Regions from separate parts of the Kushneria marisflavi genome, predicted to be linked through region 3. Evidence: predicted binding sites of a transcription regulator. Region 3 holds the regulator's gene; each other region holds the start of a gene.
The links. Region 3 encodes FNR, which switches genes on or off when oxygen is low (the NO sensors DNR and NnrR bind a similar motif). Its sites were predicted from a motif close to TTGATNTANATCAA; they were not measured.
Positions count from the first base shown of each region.

Region 1: the regulator FNR is predicted to act here: its motif matches at 1,891-1,904, upstream of B9H00_RS10055 (OmpW/AlkL family protein).
Region 2: the regulator FNR is predicted to act here: its motif matches at 4,723-4,736, upstream of B9H00_RS04760 (DUF883 family protein).

Region 1 covers NZ_CP021358.1:2,198,024-2,203,999, reverse strand. The annotation lists gene B9H00_RS10065 (M42 family metallopeptidase) at 1-131, opposite strand, end outside; gene B9H00_RS10060 (short-chain fatty acid transporter) at 454-1,776, shown strand; gene B9H00_RS10055 (OmpW/AlkL family protein) at 2,029-2,676, shown strand; gene B9H00_RS10050 (C40 family peptidase) at 2,908-3,429, shown strand; gene B9H00_RS10045 (DUF3298 and DUF4163 domain-containing protein) at 3,473-4,384, shown strand; gene B9H00_RS10040 (lyase family protein) at 4,410-5,561, shown strand; gene pcaDC (bifunctional 3-oxoadipate enol-lactonase/4-carboxymuconolactone decarboxylase PcaDC) at 5,804-5,976, shown strand, end outside.
Region 2 covers NZ_CP021358.1:1,015,021-1,020,996, forward strand. The annotation lists gene B9H00_RS04735 (mechanosensitive ion channel domain-containing protein) at 1-223, opposite strand, end outside; gene B9H00_RS04740 (LysR family transcriptional regulator) at 571-1,485, shown strand; gene dgcN (N-acetyltransferase DgcN) at 1,573-2,607, shown strand; gene dgcA (N-acetyl-D-Glu racemase DgcA) at 2,607-3,584, shown strand; gene B9H00_RS04755 (NUDIX hydrolase) at 3,628-4,125, opposite strand; gene B9H00_RS04760 (DUF883 family protein) at 4,765-5,109, shown strand; partial or broken gene B9H00_RS17190 (universal stress protein) at 5,296-5,388, shown strand; gene B9H00_RS17105 (universal stress protein) at 5,472-5,705, shown strand; gene B9H00_RS17120 (hypothetical protein) at 5,769-5,903, opposite strand.
Region 3 covers NZ_CP021358.1:1,599,821-1,605,796, forward strand. The annotation lists gene B9H00_RS07325 (TRAP transporter permease) at 1-1,421, shown strand, start outside; gene B9H00_RS07330 (carboxymuconolactone decarboxylase family protein) at 1,596-2,024, shown strand; gene hemN (oxygen-independent coproporphyrinogen III oxidase) at 2,132-3,562, shown strand; gene fnr (fumarate/nitrate reduction transcriptional regulator Fnr) at 3,652-4,395, shown strand; gene B9H00_RS07345 (DUF488 domain-containing protein) at 4,485-4,886, opposite strand; gene B9H00_RS07350 (alpha/beta fold hydrolase) at 5,075-5,976, opposite strand, start outside.

The DNA.
Region 1 (5,976 bases), 600 kb from region 3:
ACCCATGGGCGCAGGTAGTCCATCCACAGTTTCTGACCTTCCCACTCGTAGCCGGTGGGCGAGGCGTTGTTGAGATAGCGTTCGAGAAAGTCCAGCGACTGGTCGTTCAAAAGCGGGGTGTTGTCACTCATGGTCTGTCCTGTTGATGCAGTGATTCAGGGATCAATCGATCCGTACGTCCTGACCCTGGCGTGAAACCGTCCTTTCGTCCAGCGAAACAGCTGGGGCAGTCTCGCTGTCAACAATTGGCTGCTGCACGAACCTCAGGTTCATGCAAGCCTCCCGCCCACTCCAGCACGATGTTCGATCATACCCTCGCCGTACACTCGGGCGCGGGTTTCCTGCCACTCCAACGCATGACAACAGCAGGTTGCTCTCTGGAAAATGCCGGCCTGACGTTACCACGGCTCAGGCAGTTCCAACCTCTCAAACGATGGAATGCAGGGAAGCGCCATGGAAGCCATCACCAACGTCTCGGTTCGCATCGTCCAGCGTTATCTGCCCAGTGCCTTTATGCTGGCCGTCATGCTGACGGCCATCGTGTTCGCCCTTGGCATGGGTATTACCCGGCAATCCCCCATCGAGATGGTGACGTACTGGGGAGATGGCTTTTCCAGACTGTTCACCTTCGGTATGCAGATGACGCTGGTGCTGTTGACCGGCTATGTGCTGGCCCTGACGCCAGTGGTCCAGACCGCGCTGTCCGGCCTGACCCGGCGAGCCGGCTCGCCACGTCAGGCCATTTTGCTGACCATCGTGGTCAGCTTTGTCTGCTACTACCTCAACTGGGGCTTCGGCATGGTGGCAGGCGCCATTCTGGCGCGCGAGATGGGGCATCGGGTCAAGGGTATCCATTTCCCGCTGCTGGTGGCGGCCGCCTATGGGGGGGAGCTGGTGCGAGGCCCGTCATCATCGATTCCACTGGTGATTGCCACGCCCGGGCACTTCATGGAGGACGCGATCGGTATTGTGCCGGTGTCGCAGACGCTTTATTCCGGCTGGAACATCGCATTGACCCTTTTGTTGCTGGCGCTGCTGCTGGCCTTTTTCGCCCGCCAGAAACAGCCCGAGCACATCATCACCCTGCAGATGACCGATCAGACCGCCTCGGAACCCGCCGAATCGCCAGCCACCCACGACGGTACGCCTTCCGATCGCATTGAACACAGCCGGCTGCCAACCCTGTTTCTGGGGGCGATGGCCATCCTGTATCTGATCGCTCAGGCCACCACCAATGGCCTTAACATCGACCTCAACACCGTCATCATTTTCTTTCTGGCACTGGGGCTTTTACTGCATCGAAGCCCGAAGGCCTATCTGGGCGCCGCGGAAAAGGGGGTTCGTGCGGCCAGCGGCATCATCGTGCAGTTCCCGCTGTATGCCGGCATCGCGGGCATGATGACCGGTTCGGGACTGGTCATGTACTTTTCAGAGGCCGTCATCTCGCTCGCCACGCCTGCCACGTTTCCGATCCTGACCTTTCTGTGCGCCGGCATCGTCAACTTCTTCATCCCCTCCGGTGGCGGTCAATGGGCCATTCAGGGACCGATCATGATGGAGGCCGCCGCCGCCATCGGCGCCGACCCGGCCCAGACCATCATGGCCTTTACCTGGGGCGATGGCTGGACCAACCAGATTCAGCCGTTCTGGGCCCTGCCGCTGCTGGGCGTGGCGGGACTTTCAGCACGCGACATCATGGGCTATCTGATCATCTGGCTGGTCATCTCGGGGCTGGCCATCGGGGGCATGTTTGCCGCACTGGCCCTGTTGGGTTAAGTGATCACACGAATCATCGAGGTACCGCATCAGTAGCGCGACATGGATGGCCTTTACCGTATGAGTTCATCTTCAACCGGTATATGCAGCGTTATCAGATCTCTTTCAATGGATTTGACGTGCGTCAATAAATGAACAGCGTTCGCCTGGCACAATGATGTCAGGCATTTAAAGGGATCGGGTCAGGCGCATCACGCCTTGAAGGGGAGCCCGAACCACTTCAGAAAAAACCTGTTCAGGGGAACCAGACACATGCGCGCGCTGCCGCTTATTTCCATTGCCGCTCTGGCACTCGGGGTAACCGTGGGTACAACTGCCCAGGCTGCTGAATCCACTTACGGTCAGGGCGATTTCTTCACCCGCGCCGGCCTTGCCAAGGTTTCGCCAAAAGACGACAACGGTGATTACGATTCACTGGGAGTGGACAAGGTCGACGTCAAGGATGGTCGTGGTTTTGCGATCACCTTCGGCTATCGTTTCCTCGACAAGTGGGGTGTAGAGCTGCTGGCCGCGCAGCGCTTCAAGCATGATTTCAATCTGGACGGCGATCACGGCGGCTCGGTCAAGCACCTGCCCCCGACGCTGACCCTGCAGTATTATCCGCTGGGCGGCACCGATGCCCGCGTACAGCCCTATGTCGGCGCCGGTATCAACTACACCCGATTCTCGGCGGAAAACGTCGATATCGAGGGCGCCAGCATGGACATGGAGAACTCCTGGGGGTGGGCCGGTCAGGTCGGTGTGGATCTCGTGCTCAATGATCACTGGGCTCTGAATGCCGCCGCCTGGTATCTGGATATCGATTCCAACGTGACGGCCAGTGCCGGAGGTGAAACCTACAAGACACATCTGGACATCGACCCGGTCGTCATCATGAGCGGCATCAGCTACCGCTTCTAATCCGCCGGGTTTCAACGATCAGTACCCTTTTGCACCGCACTCTCGACCGGTGCTGCCCCGACGGTTTCGGCCTGCCGTCGGGGTTTTTTATGCCTACGGATCAGCCTCGAACATGCCCTGGCATCCTGGCGCACCTTCAGCGTCGGCAAACCTCCGCGTCAGGCAGGGCTCGAAAACGCATAACGCTCGCGGTTAATATCGCAAGACCTGCTGCCGATCGGAAACCTGCTCATGTCACTGTTCGCTGCTTCAAGCCTGCCTCTGCGCCCCGCCCGGCGCCTGCGCGAGATCTTTCTGCTGATGACGCTTTTGTGGCTGGCCGGCTGCGCCGGTAACCCGGAAATGCAGACCAGTGACATGGGGCCCATTTCCGAACAGCAGGATCTCTCGATCGAGCGCGTGCTGGTGATGAACCATGCCCGTGACGCGCTGGGGACACCCTATCGCTATGGCGGCACCACCCCTTCGGGGCTGGACTGCAGTGGCCTGACCCAGACCAGCCTTCTGGCAGCGGGCATCGAGATCCCGCGGACCTCCCAGCAGCAGTTTGACGCGCTCGAGCGCATCGACCGCGCCCGTCCGGGCGATCTGATGTTTTTCGGCTCAGGGAACCGAGTCAGCCATGTCGGCATCTACATGGGTAACAATCAAATGATTCATGCCCCTGGCAGCGGTCGTCAGGTCAGCATTGCCCAGCTGGGCAACCGCTACTGGCGCAGCCACTATCGCGGCGCGGCGGCACCGGCCCCCTGAACGGGCCGACCCCTTACCCACCTGTCACGAAAGAGAGCCCTCAATGATCGACCCTACACGCTATCGGTGGCTGGCGGTGCCGGCCCTGCTACTGACCCTGGCCGCCTGCGATCAGGCCAAGAATGACCCACATGCCGACAGTCAGACCAGCACCCAGGACAGCGGGTCCTCGACGACGGAGGCTACCGGGGCTCAGGACCCGCAGGGTCAGCAGAATCAGGATCAACAGAAGGGCCTTTCCCCCACCTTCGTTGATCGTACGATCACCGACCCGAACTGCCAGGGCGATCAATGTGCCAGCGTTGAGGTGCGCATGGTCCAGTTTGACAGCGACCCGGCGCTTTCCAGCGATATCGAACGGCGCCTGATTCGGATGGGCAGTCCGATCAGCGATTCGGTCGTGCCAGAGGATGCCCTCCCCACCACCGTGGAGGCCTATGCCGACAACTTCTTCGATCAAAGCGCTCAGGCCAATCAGGACTCGGACAATCCCCGGCCCTATAGCTCAACGCTGGAAGCAAAGGAGATCAGCCGGCACGATGATCTGCTGGTACTCGAACTGCAAAGCTATGTGATGACCGGTGGCGCCCACGGCATGCCGGGCACCCACTATATGGTGATCGATGAAAGGACCCATCAGGTCGTGACACTCGATGACATGCTCAAGGAAGGGCAACAGCCCGCCTTCGAGGCGGCGCTGAAAAACGCCTGGCAGGACTGGCAGAACAACAGCGACGCGGGCAGGACGCTGGACCCCCTCAACTGGCCGTTCTCATCCAGTGACAACGCCGCACCGCTTGAGGACAGCATGGCCGTTACCTACGACGCCTACACGCTCGGGCCCTATGCCATCGGCCAGCCCACGCTGACCATTCCCTATAGCGCCTTGAGCGATATTCTAAAGCCGCGCTTCATCCCCGCCACTGATACCCCATCGGCTCAGTCGGCCCACTGAGCCGGTCACAACGGCCGGAGGTGTCATGTCACGCGAGCTTTTACAGCATCCCTTCATGAGCAGGGCAGCGCTTGAGCACTTCACCACCCCGGCGCTGATCAGGGCCATGTTGGCCTTTGAGCTGGCGCTGGCGGATAGCGAAGAGCAACACGGTATCCTGCCGGCGGGCACGTACCTGGCCATGGCACATCATTTGACGCCCGAGGTCTTCGATGCCGTCGCGCTCGAGACGGATACCGCACTGGGCGGCAATGCCGCCATCCCGTTTGTGCAGCAGGCGAAGGCCGCGCTGCCTGAGTCACTGAGACAGTGGTATCACCATGGCGCCACCAGCCAGGATGTGCTGGATACCGCACTGATGCAGCTCAGCGCACAGCGACTGCCAGTGATGCTGGGGCTTGTCGAGCGCAGTCTGGACGCTCTGGCGCAGCTGATGCGCCATCATGGTGACACCCTGATGATTGGTCGCACCCTGATGCAGCAGGCGCTGCCGACCACCTTCGGCGTGCGTGCCGCGCAGTGGGCGCTGCAACTGGACGAGGCACGCCTGCGACTTTCAGACATCGCTATCAAAGGCCTGCCGGTCCAGTTTGGCGGCCCGGTAGGCATTCATGGCGGCCTGCCGGGCGGGCTGCCCCTGATGGAGACGCTGGCGCAACGGCTGGGACTGCGCGCGCCCCTGCTGCCCTGGCACACCAACCGCCAACCCATCCATGCCCTGATGACCGCGCTGGATGCACTGGCCGTTGCCGCCGACAAGATTGCCGGCGATATCATCCTGCTGGCTCAAGGCGAGCTTCAGGAGCTTGCCGAACCCGCCGGCGAAGGCGTAGGGGGCTCATCGTCGATGGCCCACAAGCGCAATCCTGTCCGTTGCACCCTGATCCGTGCGGCCAGTCGTGGCATCCACGGTCATGTCACCACCTTCCTTCATGCCGCCAGCCAGCCACTGGAGCGTGCCGCTGGAGAGTGGCACAGCGAATGGGCCGCCCTGATCGAATCCCAGCAGCTGCTTGAAGGGGCCCTCGACCAGCTGGCCATAACCCTGGAGGGACTGGAGGTTCATATTGATGCCATGGCGCGCAATCTCGCCGCCACGCACTCATCGGATGCCAGAGCGCAGCTCGGCAGCGCTCATGACCAGATCGCTCGGGTGCTGGACCACCTGGGACGATAGCCATGGCACGAGCCCCACACTTTGGCACATCACGCCTGCCATCTTTATTCGCGGTGCCTGAGGGGTCGTAAGACTTTCCGATCCCTGCCGCGCGCAACAATCGTCTAACGTGTGCTCATTCGCGGCCTCGAGAATCACTTCAGCACACTTGTTTGCCCCCCTCCCCACCAGAATGCCAACAGGCTTCCATCAATCAATACGCGCTTCGGTTGCCATCGCAACGCTCTCTCAGCGAGGTCACCATGCGGTTTCTTTCCCTGCATCAGCGCCGGATTGCCTGGCGACTGACCGGTGCCGAAGCAGCACCGCTTCTGATTCTGGCGCATCCTCTGGGCATGCATCAGGGCATCTGGGATGAGCTACTGCCTCATCTGCTGCCTCATTTTCGCCTGTTGAGCTGGGATCTGCCCGGCCA
Region 2 (5,976 bases), 580 kb from region 3:
AAGGCGCCTCACCCTGCGCAAGACTGCGCAGCTGCGAGATCATTTCGTTACGCGTTTGCTCATTTTCCAGCAGATCCGCCAGCGCCGCATAGGAGGGTTGCTCGGAAGATTGAGAAGATGCCCCTTCTGCCTGGGGGCTTGCCATTGCGGCTACCGACATCGTGCTCAACAAGAGCACCATCAGAGGTAGCCGAAGCCAATAAAACAGCCTCGTTAAAGCCACGTGTATTCTCCATGGTCATATCAGATAGGTACCGTCGGGCCCGAAAACCCCTTTGCGGCGCACAAGCTTTCATAACCTGGTACAAAAGGCCAGTGCTTTCAAAACGCTGACCAGAGTCTATCGTCCAGGCCTGCTTGTCACCAGAGCGGTCTGCCATGAGCACATTCTGATGCAGGCCCTGCTTCAATCATCAGCGCCCATGAAAAATACCGTCAGGCTCTCTGAAACACGCCACCGCATTTTTGAATGCGCTGGCTCATTGGTATACCCATGCCTCTCAAGCCGGTAATGCACGTGGCACTGACAGTCGGCATCATGGATGAACCCCTCGCCAATGTGGCCTCAACATGAAACTGCGTCATATCGAAGTCTTCCATGCCCTGATCAGTTGCGGCAGTGTCAGTGCAGCCGCTCGAAGACTTAATGTTTCCCAGCCCAACGTCACGCGTACGCTGGCTCACGCCGAAACCACGCTGGGCGTTCGTCTGTTCGAGCGTCATCCGCGTGGGCTGACCCCCACACCGGAAGCGCTGCGGTTATGGCCTGCCATCGAGGCGGCGGTCAAGCAACTGGATGTGGTGGATCAACTGGGCCGCCAGCTCTCCCACGGCGTGGATCAACATCTGCGACTCGGGGCGTCCCATGCGCCCGGGCACCTGGTCATGCCCGGAGCACTCATTGCCCTTCAACGCCGGCTCCCGGCGCTTGAGATCGAGCTGGTCACTTCGCATTTCTCCACCCTGTGTGATGAACTGCTGTCCCATCGACTGGACATGGCACTGGCGTTTGAACAGCCGGCCCCTGAAGGAATCGAGTGCGAGCATCTGATGCGTGCGCCCATGAAGGCCCTGTTGCCGCCGGATATGGACGCTCCGACACATGCCACGCTTGAATGGCTCAATGCGAACGGCCTGATTCTGATGCCGGAAGAGGATCCGCTGGGCACGTTACTCGGACAGGCCCTTCAGGCCGAGGGGCTGACGCCAGCCGCGCGCCTCCGGGTCAAGACCTACAGCGTGATTGCCGAGCTGGTCATCGCCGGTGGCGGGACGGGGATCGTCGATCCATTCACTGCCGAACGCTATCGTGACCGTTTACAGGTACTGCCGCTGACCCCTGAACTGAACATGAATGTGGCCCTGCTGAGGGCGCGTCATGTGCCCTGGCCCCATGCCGCGAATCAGCTAAGAACGCTACTGGTCGATCAACTGGCGATACATGCACAACGCTGGCAGACGGACTCGCCGCCTGGTATACGATGAAGTTATACCGAACCGACAAATCAGCATTCGAAGCTATGACCTTTTTCGTCGACACTGACTCACTTCTCTACATTCTCGGAGCCAGTGATGACGAGCCAGCCTTACCGCCCTGCCGACATTGTTTCACCCTACCTCCTGTTTCTGGGGGACATCGAAGATAGCGTCTCGGCCAAGATGGCCCGCGCCGTGGTCATCTGGCGTCCGGAAAAGGCTGTCGGTCAGCTGCGCATGACCGAGAAGACGGTCAGTGTCGGCATTGAGGACATCAGCATCGAAGAAGCCTGCGCCCGGGGCGCGCGAACGCTCGTGATCGGCGTGGCCAATTCGGGCGGCAAGCTTCCGGCACACTGGCGGGATGTGATATGTCAGGCCATTGAGCACGGTATGGATGTGGCCAGCGGCATGCATCAGCGCCTGGACGCCATTGAAGGGGTGGCCGAGCTGGCACGCGAGCACGGCGTCACGCTTCATGACATTCGTCATAGCCATCCGCCACTGGAGGTGGGGACCGGCGAGCCTCGCAGCGGCAAGCGAATACTGACCGTCGGCACTGACTGTTCATTGGGCAAGATGTTCAGCTCACTGGCACTGCAGCGCGGTCTTGAAGAGGCCGGTCTCAAGGCACGCTTTCGTGCCACCGGGCAGTGCGGGGTACTGGTGGCCGGTGAAGGCATTGCCATCGATGCCGTCATTGCCGATTTCATCTCTGGTGCCGTGGAGTGGCTAAGCCCTGCAGCCGCCGAGGATCAATGGGACGTTATCGAAGGTCAGGGCTCCTTATTCCATCCCGCTTACGCCGGCGTCAGTCTGGGATTGTTGCACGGTGCTCAGCCCGACTGCATCGTGATGTGTCATGAGCTGGGCAGGCCTCACATGCGCCATTTGCCCAACCGCCCGATGCCCGATATGGCCACCTGCATTGAAGCCAATCTGAGCGCTGCCCGCATCACCAATCCCAGGGTGCAGCTCGCCGGATTTTCCGTAAATACGTCTCAGGTGGATGAGGAAACGGCAAGACGCGAGCTGGAGGCACTGAGCCAGCAGTTTGGCGTTCCGGCTACCGACCCCATTCGCTTTGGTATCGAACCGCTGGTCACCGCCTTTACGACAGGAGCCGTGTAATGCGTACGCTCAAGCGTTATACCCAGACCTGGCTACTGGATCGCCCGTTCGTGATCGCGCGCGGTGCCAGCACGTCAATTGACATTATTCGCGTCGAAATTCACCAGGACGGCTTTGTGGGAATAGGCGAAAGCAAACCCACCCCTCGATATGGCCATAGTGCCGAATCGGTCATGGAAGAGATCGATGAAGTATCGCTGGCCATTGAGCAGGGCATTGATCGCAAGGCACTGCTTGAGCGGCTGCCGGCAGGCCCGGCGCGCAATGCGCTCGACTGTGCTCTGTGGTCGCTGGAGTGCGCGCTGGAAGGCACCACACCAACAGCGCGGCTGGGCCCCCCGATCGGACATGAAATTGTCACGGCCCATACCATTTCCATCGCAACGCCAGCAGAGATGGCCGAGGCAGCCCGACAGGAGCTGGCTCAGGGAGCAAGACTTTTAAAGATCAAGCTCAACGATGAGCAGGTTGTCGAACGGGTGCGTGCCGTAAGGGAAGCCGCGCCTGACGTACGTCTCATCATTGATGCCAATGAGGCGTGGGCACCGGAAAACGTGGAAGCCTGGTGCCGGGCGCTGGCAGAGCTTGACGTCGAAATGATCGAACAGCCCCTGCCTGCCGGAGAAGATGGCATTCTGGCTGATTTTGATCATCCGGTAGCGCTATGCGCCGATGAAAGCTGCCATACCCGAGAAGATATCGCTCGACTAAGCGACCGCTATGAGATGATCAACATCAAGCTTGATAAAAGCGGTGGACTGACAGAAGCTTTGGCGATGGTAGAAGAAGCCCGCAAACATGACATGGCCATCATGGTGGGCTGCATGCTGGGGACTTCCATGGCCATGCGGGCAGCACTGCCAGTGGCCGCCCACGCCGTTATTGTTGATCTGGATGGCCCGATCTGGTTATCAAGTGATGATGTCCCGTCGCTGGATTATCGCAACGGGTGGGTCAGGGAAACCCACGACACCTGAAAATTCAGGCGCCTGCCCACGGGTGGGCGCTCACGCCAGAAACTCACGACAAAAAACCCTGATCCATCAGGGCCTTTAGCACCTGCTGTGAATCGGGTGTTGCGTCCTGCACCGCCAGCGCCTCACTTAACGTCATCCATTCAATGGCTTCTACTTCGCTGGACTGAAGCGTTATGGGCTGATTGTGGTAGCGTGCGATAAAGACGCTGCCAAACGCGTTCATGCCCTCTTCAAAATGAAGCTTCAGGCACCAACTTAATGTGAGGGATAACCCCAGCTCTTCATGAAGCTCGCGCCGGGCCGCACTAGCCATGGATTCGCCGGCATCGACCACGCCCCCGGCACAAAGGTCGCGATACCCCGGAAAGATATCCTTGCAGAGGGTGCGCCGCTGTACACACAGCCGATCATGCTGATCAAGCACAAGGATATAAACGGCCCGATGCCATATTTTCAGCCGACGCATATCGCATCGACGCGCACTTCCCGCGGGCCGGTTCAGGGTATCCACAATCTGGACACGTGCTCGTGATGATCCCATGACAGCACTCTCCGAGAGTAAAGCGGACCATCTTACGCCTGAGCCTGGCGTATTCGAAGGCCGTCACCAGTACTGCCCGAAACACAGACACAAAAAAGGCCTCGATAAACGAAGCCAGCCAGAAACCGTCATGTGAAGACGACATCACGAGAAAAAGAGAGTTACGACGACAGGGAAGCATTGGCGGGTATTGCTCGTTGTGGCATCAGACGCCCTCCTTGGCGTCATCAAACACTCTTCCTTCCTGGAAGATTCTGCGCTAAGTGAAGGCTTCCTGCCTTCTGACTGCATCCTTGCAGCGCGAAAATAGTAACACTTGTAAAGGTGTTGTCTATATTTTTCAGCGCATCGCAGTTTTTTTATTTTCAAAAATCAATTTAACTCAAGAAAAGCCACCTTGTTGTACAGGTGCATTACAGGCATGACGGTCCATGACCATCCCCACGAAGATCAGGTCAATTGACCTGATCTGAACTACGCTTGAGTACAGTGTCCAATCAAGTCATGCAGGTCATGACAAACGCCAATTGTCTCTGCATAAACCAGAAAGACACCCATGTTTTCAGCCATCTGTACTGAGCACTACTCTTTTCAGTATTGATCTGAAACAAGCCTGACCACGTCAATGGAGGACATCCGATGGGCATTTTTTCATCCAGTGATAGCCGAGCGACTCGTCGACTCAAGGACTATGAAAAGGAACTGAACAAGCGTGGTGCACGCGCATTGGCACGCTATGAAGATGAGCTGGATTCCACGGGTCAAAAGGTACGCAGTCGTCTCAAGGGTGCAGGTGATCATCTTGGCCAGCGCTGGCATCAGGCTCGTGATCGAGTAGAAGATGAAGGTCACCGCGCCTGGGAGCTGACTGAAGAAGGTGCCCGTGACCTGGATCGTCATGTCCATGAAAATGCTTGGAGCTATATTGGCGCAGGTGCAGCGATCGGGCTGGTCGCCGGTCTTTTGCTGGGCCGTCGATTCTGATCGACGAAGCCTTTTGTACGCCCGCCCCTTCTGGTGCGGGCGTTTTAGTATCTGTCCTGCCCATACCGGTTTTTCCCCTATCATCCAATGGGCATGACAAGGCGCCAGTGGACATCGCGCTTTCGTTTTTATACTTGTCAAGCGCGCGATGACCATGACACGACACAAACAAAAGGAGGCCAATTGATGTATCGCACAATTCTCGTACCTCTGGATGGCTCCGGAAATGCCAATAAGGCACTGGATATCGCCGCGCATCTTGCACGTGCCAGCCATGCCAGACTCTATCTACTGCATGTCCCGGTCATTAACGAAAAGGATGACGCCACCCAGGCATCACCCCCCCCCGGAACAGTGCCGCCATGCAACTTATCGAGACGGCATTGGAAACCATCGACGCATCGGATCTCGACACCAGCATTCTTGTTCGCACGGGCGACCCGGCAGAAGTCATTGAACGTGAGGCACACCGACTGGACGCCGATGCCATCGTGATGGGATACAAGGGGTTGGGTAGAACCTCAAACGCTACAGGAGGCAGCGTCTCCCGTGCGGTCAATCATCGCGCTGCCTGCCGCGTGGTCACGGTAAGATAAAATTCAGGTGCCCACATGTGTTGCCGAACCATGCCGGGCATTCATGAATATTGCGGCGCACCTTCAGTGCCGAGAGCGTTTTTCCTCGCGCCAGCGCCGCAATATCTTGAAAAGCACCATGACCAGTAACGGGAAAAATAAAAGCGTCAGAATCGCGCCTGTCGTAATGAAGAAAAAGTGCAGTACGCCCTCGCTCATGAACACTCCGTGCCAGCCCGACAAGACATGACCGAAACACGCTTCCCGGTCATATGAATATCGACATTCTAGG
Region 3 (5,976 bases):
AGGCCACCTCCTGGGTGGTGTCGGTCGCGCTGATGGTGATCTACGTTGGCCTTTTGAAGCTGGGGTCCCGCTATCCCGAGCTTGAGCATGATTCACCCGATACCAGCATCACCACCCTGCCGCAGACCCGCCCCACGGTCATGGTGGGGCTGCACTATCTGCTGCCGGTGGTGGTACTGGTCTGGTGTCTGATGGTCGAGCGCCTCTCTCCCGGGCTTTCCGCCTTCTGGGCGACAGTGTTGATGATGATCATCATGCTGACCCAGCGGCCGCTGGATGCCCTGTTCCGCGGGCGCCTGGCGCTGGGCGAGAACCTGCGCGAAGGCGTGTTTGATCTCTGGAGCGGGCTGGTCGATGGCGCGCGCAACATGGTCGGCATCGGCATCGCGACCGCCACCGCCGGCATCATCGTCGGGGCAGTTTCACAGACCGGCGTGGGCCTGGTGCTGGCCGATCTGGTCGAGCATCTCTCGATGGGCAGCCTCTTTTTGATGCTGCTCCTCACGGCCGTATTGAGCCTGATTCTGGGTATGGGGCTGCCGACCACGGCCAACTACATCGTGGTGTCGGCACTGCTGGCCCCGGTCATCGTGCAGCTCGGTCAGCAGCAGGGTCTGATCGTGCCGCTGATCGCGGTGCACCTGTTCGTGTTCTATTTCGGCATCATGGCCGATGTCACGCCACCGGTGGGACTGGCCTCCTTTGCGGCGGCCGCCATTTCAGGTGCCGACCCCATACGTACCGGTTTTCAGGCCTTCTGGTATAGCCTGCGCACGGCGGCGCTGCCGTTTCTGTTCATCTTCAACACCGACCTTTTGCTCATCAACGTCGATCTCTGGCACGGCATCCTGATCTTTGTAGTAGCGACCCTCGCCATGCTGGTCTTTGCCGCCGCCACCCAGGGCTGGTTTGTGGTGCGCAATCGCTGGCACGAGACCATCTTGCTGCTGCTGGTGGCCTTCACCCTGTTCCGCCCCGGCTTCTGGCAGGACATGATCGAGCCGCCCTTCAAGGAGATGCCGCCGGCACAGTTTGCTCAGGCCTACGGCGAGCTGGAGGCAGGGCAGACGATGCGGGTAGCGGTTGAAGGGCTTGATGACTACGGCGCCCCCATGCGTCTGGTGATCGAGGTGCCGGTGGTAGAAGGCGACAGCGGCCAGGCACGGCTGGACAATCTGGGTCTGGCCTTGCGTCAGGACGGAGAGACCACAATTGTGGATACGGTCGGCTGGGGCAGTCAGGCAAGCGAGCTGGGGCTGGACATGGATCAGACCATTGTCAGCGTCGAACTGCCCCGCGAGCGTTTTGCCAAGGAGTGGCTGTGGATTCCGGCCCTTTTAATACTGGCCTTGATTGTCTACTTTCAGCGCAGGCGCCGATCCAGTCACACTGAATCGCGTACGGCTCAGACCACTTCCTGAAGCACTGCGCCGCCCGATATGGCATCGGGCGGCGCAGGAAAACCGGCACTACTGCAGGTTACCAATCCTGCAAAAGTTTAAACCGCGCTCAACTTTGTAAATACCGGCTGTGGATTAAATTTTGTCGAAAGCGTTAAATAGGACCAGATTCATACCATTTTGAGGTGCACACTCATGACCAGTGAACGACCCAAGCGAATCGATGCCACCGATATCTACCACACGACCCGTGCGGTACGACATTGCAGCCTCGACCCTTCCATTCGCTGTCTGGCAGAGCTTCGTACCTCGCAGATCAATGGCGGCTGCGACAACTGCGAAAACCTGCGGGTCAGCGAAGCCGAAGCACTGGGTATTGATGCCGACAAGCTGCGTGAGCTGGCGCGCTGGGCCGACTCAGACCGTTTCACCGCTCGTGAGCGTGCAGCCTTGGCCTGGTGTGAGTCCTTTACCCATTTTCGTCCGGTCGATGCCAGAACCCGCATGATGGCGATCAACACCTTCTCGCCGCGTGAACTGGCGGATCTGACCCTGGCCATCGAGTTGACCAGCACCATGTCTCGCGTGGCACGCCATATGGACGACGACGTTCGCGTCGGCTGATCCACGATGCCCGGCTCGATTGGCCGGCATGATTTGACCCAGGTCAGACCTCGCACCCGCTGATGCTCGTAGCATGGCATGATCACTGCCTGCCACGAGCATCCCTCATGTTGTCATCTGCTCCCCGACCCGATTCCCTTGATGTGCAGTTTTCACCGGACATCGAGCTGCTCAAGCGCCATGACGGCCAGAGCCCCCGCTATACATCCTATCCGCCGGCCACGGCCTTCACCGATCACTTCGGCCCGGCACAGCTGACACAGGCCCTTGAACGCAGCAACGCTGCGGCACGTAATCTGTCGCTGTATGTCCATATTCCCTTTTGCCGCCGCATCTGCTTTTACTGCGGCTGCAATCGCATCGCGACCCGTCAGACCGCCATCGCCGAGCCCTATCTGGCCCGACTGACCCGGGAGATGCTCCTGATGCGACGTCATCTCGACGGCAGGCGACGGGTCGAGCAGCTTCACTGGGGCGGCGGCACACCGACCTTTCTCGATCTGGATCAAATGAGCCGGCTGATGGATCAGCTGGGAACGCACTTCAATCTTTCCAGCCATCCTGAGCGGGATTTCGCCATCGAGATCGATCCTCGCGAGGCCGACGTTTATACCCTGCGCCATTTACAGTCGCTGGGATTCAATCGCCTGAGTCTTGGCGTACAGGATCTGGACGTCCGCGTGCAGAAAGCCATCAATCGGGTCCAGCCACGCGAGCTGAGCGAAAATCTGATCGATGAGGCCTATCGGCTTGGGTTTCGCTCACTGAATCTGGATCTGATCTACGGCCTGCCGCATCAGAGCGTGGCAAGCTTTGCCAGGACTCTGGATCAGGTGATCGACATGGCACCGGCCCGACTCTGCGTTTTCAACTATGCCCATCTGCCCGAACGCTTTCTGCCCCAGCGACGCATCAACCACGCGGACCTGCCGGATGCGGCCACCCGACTGGCCATCCAGTGCATGACGGTCGAGAAGCTGACGCAGGCCGGCTACGTCCATATCGGTATGGATCACTTCGCAAGACCCGATGACAGCCTGGCCGTGGCACAGCGCGAGGGGCATTTACAACGCAATTTTCAGGGCTACACCACCCACGCGCAGTGTGACCTGATAGGTCTTGGGGTATCGGCCATCAGTCAGGTGGATGATGTCTATGCGCAGAATACCGCTCGGCTGGAGACCTGGCAGACGGCCATCGACGATGGTCAGCTGGCCACCTGCCGCGGGGTACGCCTGAGCGAGGATGATCGACTGCGGCGTGACGTGATCCACCGCCTGATGTGTGACATGCAACTCGATTTTGACGCCATCGAAGCCCGCTTTGGGATCAGGGCGTCATCCTATTTCGCCAATGCATTTGAAAGGCTTGCCACCTTTCGGCGAGACGGTCTCATCGAATATAATAAGCACTTGCTTATGGTAATGCCCATGGGTCGATTGCTGATCCGCCAGCTGGCCATGGCCTTTGATGCCTCTTCACCCATTGAATATCGCCAGCAGTGTTCACGCCCCCTTCAGGCGCGTGAACGTACCTGAAGGGTTGCGCCCGTACACGCCGAGCAACGGCAGGTTTGTCACGAAGGCGACCGGCACATCACTCATATGCAAAGGAACATGCCAGCCCAATGACCTCCTCTCATCTTCACCCGACACGCTGTCAGACCTGCTCGCTAAGCTCCCTGTGTCTGCCGCTTTCCCTGTCTCTTGACGATGTTGAGCAGTTCGACACGATCGTGCGACGACGCGCGCCGCTGACCCGCGGTGAGACGCTCTACATGCAGGGTGAGGCCTTTGAAAATGTCTATGCCGTGCGCAGCGGCAGCCTCAAGCAGACCATTATCGACACCGATGGCGAGGAGCAGATCACCAGTTTCTATCTGCCCGGTGAGCTGGTCGGACTGGACAGCATCGATAGCGCCGTTCACCCCGGCTTTCTGACCGCACTCGAGCGCACTACGGTCTGCGAGATCCCCTTCAAGCGGCTGGAAAGTCTTTCGGAGCACCTGCCGGAGCTTCGTCACCAGCTCTATCGCTGCATGAGCCGCGAAATTGTCGATGATCGTCGCCTGATGCGACTGCTCTCCAGCAAGACGGCCGATGAACGCCTGGCCAGCTTCTTTCACAATCTCTCGATCCGCTTTGATCGCTGCGGCCACAGCGCCGAGCGCTTCCGCCTGCCAATGTCTCGCAGCGATATCGGCACCTATCTGGGGCTTGCGATCGAAACCATCAGCCGCGTACTGGGGCGTTTTCAGCAGCAGGAACTGCTCAACATACAGGGTCGTCACGTGGAGATTCTGGACATGGCGGCGCTTGAAAAGCGCGCCGGCATCATCGCGCCCTGCTGCAATGAGCGCCGTCGCGCCTGATCATTCGGGCAAGCCTGCTCACCGCTCTGCGGACAACAAAAAACGCCCCGATCAGGTCGGGGCGTTTTGCTGTTCTTGTGGCGACGAGATCAATGCGCCTCGGCCACCGCGTCAGGCTCACTGACCACGGCCTCACCGCGCAGCGCTTCGAGAATGACCTCTCGTAGAATCGGCAGATGCGAGCTTTCCAGATCGCGAACGGCACTGACCAGCGTCAACCGCCGCTGACGTGCCTGGTCCAGAAGCGGCTCGAGATCGCCCGGATTGAGCTCCAGACGATAGCGACGCTCAAAGGTCGTGCGATCGATTCGCCCGCTTTCCCACGCATGGCGCAGCCGACGAGACGGCGCCACGGCGCGATACCACTGCTCGACCGACAGCTCCTCTTCGCGCTTGCCGCGAGGCCATACCTGATCCACCAGCCAGCGAGCCCCATCCTGCTGGGTCGAGTGCTGATAGACGCGCTTGAGGCGGACATCACCAATAAGCATATTACCCCCTGAAATCATGTTCCCAGAGCTGAACGCTCTTCTTCTTTTGAGGTGTCAGCCTGCCAAGAATACACCGGGTGCCAGGTCGTTTCACTCGATAAGGACGGCTCGGCACAGTCGGCATTGACCATGATTTCTCATCATCCCTCGCCGGATGGATAACCCCGGGGACCGGCCAGCGCCAGAACTCAATCGTACTGTGGTGGGATATCCAGCCATGCCAGAATGGCCTCGGCCACCTCATCGGGAAACTCCTCGTGCACCGACAGGCGCCCGTGCGACAGCGATACGGTATCAACCCGAGGCAGTGCCCCCATGGCGCGCATTTCGGCCCGTGAACGCGGCGGCATTTTCTCGCTGGTGATCAGGAGCGTGCGGGCACTGGCGCCCTTGAGCGCCGCCACACAGGCCTCGCGGCGGCTGAAAGGATCCACGGCGCCGGTCACGAACCGGATCGAGCCGTGACGCGCACCGGGCGTGCGGGCCACGCGGCGCTTGGCCGCCAGTCGCTCGCCAGACAGCCAGTTCGGGGTCTCATAGACGTGCTCGCCGGCCATACGACGCAAAAACCAGTTGCTGACGTTGAGCCGGTAGATACCGGCACCAATGACCGGGCGATCAAACCAGGTGCGTAGATGCCCAAACCAGGGCTTGTGCTCGCCGGCCATGGTGGGCAGCGGCCCACGCCAGGTCGGCGCAATCAGCACCAGTCGGTCGGCGGCGTCGGGGTGTTGCTCCAGATGGCGAATGACCATCCCGGCCCCATGCCCGGCGGCGACGATCATCTCGGGCAGGAAGATGACCTCATCGAGCAGGTAGTCGATAAAGGCCGTCAGAATAGCCGGCGTGGCCTCCATGAAAGGACGCGGGCGGTCGCCAAAGCCCGGCCAGTCCACCGAGACCGTGGTAAATCGCTCGGCCAGCCTCGTCTGCAGGGCATCCATTTCATGGCGCGTCGAGATGCTCGACAGCGCCGGCAGTATCAATACTTCCGGGCCCTGGCCACGGCGGGTTACGCCGACCTCGATGCTCATGCCCCCCCACGACCAGTGAAGCGTCTCTTCTGTCACATCACTTTCCATGTCACCGC